Regions from separate parts of the Duganella sp. CY15W genome, predicted to be linked through region 3. Evidence: predicted binding sites of a transcription regulator. Region 3 holds the regulator's gene; each other region holds the start of a gene.
What was found. The regulator sigma-54, encoded in region 3, starts transcription at its own class of promoters, with help from an activator protein. The targets are predictions, from matches to a motif close to TGGCANGNAANCTGCTTT.

Region 1 (2,272 bases), on a different contig from region 3:
CGGCATCTCTCCGATCTCGTCGAGGAACAAGGTGCCGCGGTTGGCCGCCTCAAACAAGCCCGCATGGCCGCCGCGTCGGGCGCCAGTGAACGCGCCTTCCTCATGGCCAAACAGTTCGGACTCCAGCAGCGATTCTGCAATGGCGCCGCAGTTGACGGCGACGAAGGGGCGGTTCTGGCCCAGCGTGCGCGGCGCTTCGCGGTGGATGGCTTGCGCCACCAGCTCCTTGCCGCAGCCGGTCTCGCCCTGTATCAGCACGGTGGCGGGCGATTTCGCATACAGCACCACGGACTGGCGCACGTTCTCCATCGCCGCCGAGTCGCCGCGCAGGTCATTGATGCCATGTTTGGCGCGCAGCGTGTCTGTCACCACCGCGTTGCGTGAGCGGCTGTGATTGGATTCCAGCTGCGTCAGGCGCGCCATTTCCAGTGCATCGTCAAATGCGTGGCGGATCGAGGTGGCCGAGTACACGAACACGCCCGTGAGGCCGGCTTCCTCGGCCAGGTCGGTAATCAGGCCGGCGCCGACGATGGCCTTGATGCCTGCCGCTTTGAGGTCGTTGATCTGCGCGCGCGCATCCTCTTCGGTGACATAGGTGCGCTGTTCGACGTCGAAACCAAAGGTCGCCGAGAACTCCGCCAGCTCCGCCAGCCGGTCCTGATACGTGATGATGCCGATGCGCTCGGACACGCGCCGCGCGCGCGCCAGCGCCTGCATCACATCCAGCCCGCTGAATTTGGTGATCACCACCGGCACGGACAAGCGGCCTTTCAGGTAGGCGGCGTTGGAGCCGGCCGAAATCACCGCATCGCAGCGCTCTGTCGCCAGCCGCTCGCGGATATGTCTGGCCGCTTCGTCGAAGCCCAGGTTGATCGGTTCTATGGTCGCCAGGTTGTCGTATTCGAGTGTGATATCACGGAACAGATCGGACAGGCGCGATACCGAAACCGTCCAGATAACCGGCTTGTCGTTGGCGTCGAAGGGCAGGGGCGTGGAATGTCGCATGTTTCAATTATAGTTCAAATTTGTTTCGGTGTTCCATGATGAAACGACGTGGATGTCGTAAGTTGTTGATTTATATGGATTGGTGCTCTGGCATAGCCCTTGCACTACAAAGCGCAACTTCAACGCAATATCGAAAGGTCACAATATGAGTCACTACTCCGCAGGCGCGGCGTTCCGCAAAGCCGTCCAGGAAGAATCCCCGTTGCAGGTGGTCGGCGCCATCAACGCCAATCACGCATTGCTGGCCAAGCGGGCCGGCTTCAAGGCGATTTACCTGTCGGGTGGCGGTGTGGCTGCGGGCTCGCTCGGCCTGCCGGACCTGGGCATCTCGAATCTGGATGATGTGCTGACTGACGTGCGCCGCATTACCGACGTCTGCGACTTGCCGCTGCTGGTCGATTCGGACACCGGCTTTGGCGCCTCCGCCTTCAACGTCGCGCGTACCGTGAAATCGCTGATCAAGTTCGGCGCCGCCGCGACCCATATCGAAGACCAGGTGGGCGCCAAGCGCTGCGGCCACCGCCCGGGCAAGGAAATCGTCAGCAAGGAAGAAATGGTTGACCGCATCAAGGCCGCCGTGGACGCGCGTACCGACGACCAGTTTGTCATCATGGCCCGCACCGATGCGCTGGCCGTTGAGGGCCTGGACGCTGCCATCGACCGCGCAGTCGCTTGCGTGGAAGCCGGCGCCGACATGATCTTCCCGGAAGCGATGATCACGCTGGACATGTACAAGAAATTCGCTGCCGCCGTCAAAGTACCGGTGCTTGCCAATATCACCGAATTCGGTTCGACCCCGCTGTTCACCGTCGACGAGTTGCGCAGCGCAGACGTGGGCCTGGTGCTGTATCCGCTGTCCGCCTTCCGCGCCATGAACAAGGCGGCGGAAAACGTCTACGGCGCGATCCGCCGCGACGGCACGCAGCAGAACGTGGTCGACACCATGCAGACCCGCGCTGAACTCTATGAGCGCATCAACTATCACGATTTCGAACAGAAGCTGGACGCCCTGTTCGCCGCACAGAAGAAATAAGAGGAGATACCGACATGACCGAAGCCACTACCTTCAAACCTAAAAAATCCGTCGCCCTGTCGGGTGTCGCCGCTGGTAACACTGCGCTGTGCTCCGTCGGCAAAACCGGCAATGACCTGCACTATCGCGGCTACGACATTCTGGACGTCGCCAACACCTGCGAGTTCGAGGAAATCGCCTACCTGCTGGTGCACGGCAAACTGCCGACCACCGCAGAACTGAAAGGCTACAAGG
Region 2 (2,272 bases), 140 kb from region 3:
CAGCACGCCCTTGTTTTTCTGGAAGCCATACGAAGGCACCGAGATGGTGTTGATGCCTTTCAGGTCAGTCATGATGTGGCCACCGTAGATATGGTCATCCTCTTCCCAGAAGCGGCGCTTCATCTGCAGCCCGATCTTGCCCACCGGCGCATACGCCACCGAGGCGACCGCCTGCTTGAATTTGTCCGAGAAATCGGTATCGATCTGGCGCAGCACCGACAGCGGCATCGCGCACAGGCAGTAGTCGGCGCTGATGGCGCTGAGCTTGTTGCTGCCGGTGTCCTTGTAAGTCACCGTCACGCCCTTGTCGTTCTGACGTATGGTCTGTACCTCCGCCTTGTAGCGGATGTTCTTGCCGACGCGTTTTTCAAATGCCTTGGCAATCGCGTCCATGCCGCCCACGGGCTGGAACATGGTGTTCTGCATCGGGAAATCCTGCACCGCGCTGTAGACGTGGCCCAGCTTCGACGCCAGCAAATCCTTGAAGCCCAGCGGATCGGATGGCGTGCCCGCTCCCGGCGACAGGCCCGCACCTGGATTCACCGCGTAGCCACGGCCACTGCGGCCCTTGTATTGCAGCTCGCCCGGTGTCAGCGCGCCTTCATGCGCCAGATAGTCCAGCAGCAGGCGCTGGTCATCTTCCGTCAGCGCCTGGTCCAGCTGATGGTTCTTGACCGACTTGGCCAGCAGCTCCGACACATGGCCGCGCATATCGGCCTTGACCTCTTTCACGCGCAGGCGCTTGCCGGCAAACGGTCCCGCGTTTTCCGAGTAGACGTAAGCATGGTCGTTATCGTTGACCATGACTTCCAGCGGCACCTCAAACAGCTTGGTGTAGTGCAGCGTCGATTGATGGTGCAGCGGGATACGCCAAGGACCATGATTGATGTAGTGGCCCTCGTCAAACGCGCAGATCTGTTTTTCGCCACCCAGCTCCGTCAGGCTGAAACCCTTGCGCGCGGTCTGGCAGCGGCCACCGGCAAACGCACGCGCTTCCAGTATCTGCACCTTGTAGCCCAGCTTTTCCAGCTCATAGGCCGCCGTCATGCCGGCCAGGCCAGCACCCAGTATCAGCACCTTCCTGCCTTTGCCGCTGCCGCTCAGCGCCGGTGGCGCCGACGCCGTCGAGGCGATGCCCATGCCCCAGGCATTCATGGTATTCAACAGCAAGCCGGTGCCGCCCACGGCGGCAGCCCGGTACAGAAAATCCCTCCTCGTTAATGCGCTAAACGATTTAAACGGTTTTACTGTTTTACTATCCATCTGCTTCCTCACCAGTCTGCTGAAAGATCCTTGGGCGACTTGCTAACCCATAGCTCCTCTTTAGCAAACGGCGTGCCACAGCATGGTCAAAAAATAAACCTGTTTCGCCGCAGCGCGCTGCGTGCGGCCAGACCGCAAACAAGGTTGGATAAGCGAACAGACTTTATTCGCAGGCACGCTTTGGCGCACGACAACGCGCCGCACCTTAACGATGCAGCGCGCAGCGTGATGCACAGCGTTGGAAAGGATTCAGTTGACGAAGCTGGCGACGCCCTGCGTAGTAGTACGCACTGGCGCCGCCATCGGATGGCAGGCGTGGAACTGCATGGGAGAAGACGGATCGAGAAAATAGACCGTCTCCATATCTTCGGGATCGTAAGCGAGCTTGATATGCCAGGCGCCGCGCAGGCGCGCACGTTCGAACCAGCGCTCGCTGATGGCGCGCGCGCACGTGTACAGGCGGTTGAACAGCGCAATGCCATCACTGGTCACGCTGGCCTGCGCCACCGGCATCAGGCTACAGCGGATCAGATGCTCAGGATAGATCTTTAATCCGCCCGCACGGTGTTCGCGGCCCCAGTCCCACAACTGGCGCGGCGTCGCCTTGCCCGCATGCGCCAGCGGCTGGCGGTTGTTGTAGTACAGGATGCAGTCGATGATGATGCGCGTGAACTGCTCCACATGCATGACGCCATCAAGCCGGCATGGCGCGCCTTGTGCGTCCGGCGCCAGCAGGCGGAAGCGCTTTTCCAGCACCGGGCGCCAGTCATCCGGGCCATCGTCGGACGCCAAGCAGCGCAGATTGAAATTGTTCAGCAGCGGATCGCCGTTCCAGCCCGATGTCAGCGCCGGCCTGACATGCAGCGTGTCCGGCAGATGGCGGCACGGCCACTGCTCCGCTTCGATGTGGCGGCCATACTGCTGGCTGTAGCGCTGCTTGTCAGCGCCGCAGTTAGCCAGTGCCAGCATGGCCTGCGGCCACTGCGCCGCGCCAAAGCCCACATACAGG
Region 3 (2,272 bases):
GTGGAAGAAAATATCCGCGCCGTCCTCGAAATTCAAAAGGTCGACGGCAAGCCTTTATCCAAGGCTGACATTGATGAACGGCTCAATACCCTGCTGGCCGATTTGCAAATCGAAAAGCTGCGCGAGAACCAGGCGCTGTCGCTCTCCGGTGGCGAGCGTCGCCGGGTGGAGATCGCGCGCGCACTGGCGACCAATCCGCGCTTCGTGCTGCTCGACGAACCATTCGCCGGGGTCGACCCGATTGCCGTGATTGAGATTCAGCGCATCGTGCGCTTCCTCAAGGAGCGCGGCATCGGCGTCCTCATTACCGATCACAATGTGCGCGAGACGCTGGGCATCTGCGACCGCGCTTACATTATCAACCAGGGTACGGTGCTGGCATCTGGCCGTCCGGACGACATCATCGCCAACGAGTCGGTGCGGCGTGTCTACCTGGGTGAACATTTCCGTATGTAAGCCTTCATGAAACAGTCTTTGCAACTGCGCACGTCGCAGCATCTCGCGCTGACGCCCCAGTTGCAGCAGTCGATCCGGCTGCTGCAATTGTCGACGCTGGAGCTGCACCAGGAACTCGAACAGCTGCTGACCGATAACCCGCTGCTGGAGCGCCTCGACGATCCGCTCGACCACTCGCTGCGCCTGCTGGCCGATGGCGCCATCAGCCAGCAGGCGCCGGCATCGGAAGCGCCGGCCGAAGGTCCGCCAGGCGATGCACCGGCGGCCGAAGCCGACAGCTACGAAGCACCTGCCGCCGATACCGAAAGCACCACGCCCGATGCCGATATGGACTGGGGCGATTCCGGCCGCAGCAAAAATACCGATGACGAGGAATCGCGTCCGCAGCTGGAAGCGCACCACTGCACGCTGCGCGAACATCTGATGGAACAGATGCGCGTGACGGTGCTGGAAATGCGCGACCGCGCGCTGGTGGAACTCATCATCGATGCGCTCGACGAGAACGGCTATCTGGAAGAATCGCTGGACGACATCCACGCGCGCCTGCCCGAAGAACTGGCAGTGGAAATCGAAGAACTGCAGACAGCACTAAGCCTGCTGCAAAGCTTTGATCCGATGGGCGTGGGCGCACGCAATGCATCCGAATGCCTGGCCCTGCAAATCAAACGCCTGCCCGGCGTACCGTTGGTGACTAGGCGTATGGCCCTGGCCATCGTGGAAAAACACCTCACGTGGTTTGCGCAGCGCGACTTCAACAAACTGAAAAAAGCGCTGCTGTGCGATGACGAAGACCTGCGTGAAGCGCAGGCCGTGATCCGCCAGTGCAACCCGCATCCGGGCGCCGCGTTTGCATCGGATGTATCGGACTACGTGGTGCCCGATGTGATCGTTAAAAAAGCGCGAAATGGCTGGCAGGTCAGCCTCAATAACGACGTCATGCCGCGCCTGCGCGTGAACCAGATGTATGCCAACCTGCTCAAGCAGGGCAAGGGCGAAAGTGCGATGGGCGCGCAGCTGCAAGAGGCCAAGTGGCTGATCAAGAATATGCGTCAGCGCTTCGACACCATCCTGCGTGTCGCCCAGGCGATAGTAGAAAGACAAAAGAACTTTTTCTCGCATGGTGCGGTTGCCATGCGCCCCCTTGTGCTTCGCGAAATAGCTGATACACTGGGTTTACACGAGAGTACTATTTCTCGGGTAACAACTCAAAAATATATGCTGACCCCGCACGGCATGTTTGAGCTGAAATATTTCTTTGGTAGCCATGTCGCCACCGAAGCTGGCGGGGAAGCAAGTTCGACGGCGATACGTGCATTGATCGTGCAACTCACAGGAGCAGAAGACCCGAAAAATCCTTTATCCGATAGTAAGATTGCGGACATGCTGGGAGAACAGGGTATGGTGATTGCGCGACGGACCGTTGCCAAATATCGCGAAGCCCTCAAAATCCCACCAGTCAGTCTCCGCAAGTCTTTGTAGTTACTTGGTTCCTGCGCGCCCGGCAGCAAGGGGTATCGCACTAACCGTTAGAAGCGACTTATCTTTAGGAGTGTGTATGAATCTCACCATCAGTGGACATCATCTCGAAGTGACCGCAGCTATTCGCGAGTACGTGCAGAATAAACTGGAACGGGTCACCCGCCACTTTGATCAAGTGATTGATATTGCTGTCATCCTGACCGTAGATAACCTTAAAGAGAAAGAGAAACGCCAGAAGGCTGAAATCAACCTGCGTATGTCCGGCAAGACCGTCTACGTGGAAAGCCTGTCGCAAGACCTGTACGCCGCCATCGATACCCTGATCGACAAGCTTGAC

Region 1: prpB (methylisocitrate lyase) is a predicted target of sigma-54. The motif match lies at 1,094-1,111, and genes of this name have one in related genera.
Region 2: GTP58_RS10060 (flavin monoamine oxidase family protein) is a predicted target of sigma-54. The motif match lies at 1,324-1,341, and genes of this name have one in related genera.

The regions. Positions count from the first base shown of each region.
Region 1 covers NZ_WWCQ01000009.1:37,527-39,798, reverse strand. Annotated here, with positions in the region: gene prpR (propionate catabolism operon regulatory protein PrpR) at 1-1,005, opposite strand, end outside; gene prpB (methylisocitrate lyase) at 1,151-2,038, shown strand; gene prpC (2-methylcitrate synthase) at 2,053-2,272, shown strand, end outside.
Region 2 covers NZ_WWCQ01000002.1:107,637-109,908, forward strand. Annotated here, with positions in the region: gene GTP58_RS10060 (flavin monoamine oxidase family protein) at 1-1,263, opposite strand, end outside; gene GTP58_RS10065 (Mu transposase C-terminal domain-containing protein) at 1,513-2,272, opposite strand, start outside.
Region 3 covers NZ_WWCQ01000002.1:243,278-245,549, reverse strand. Annotated here, with positions in the region: gene lptB (LPS export ABC transporter ATP-binding protein) at 1-456, shown strand, start outside; gene GTP58_RS10650 (RNA polymerase factor sigma-54) at 463-1,935, shown strand; gene hpf (ribosome hibernation-promoting factor, HPF/YfiA family) at 2,012-2,272, shown strand, end outside.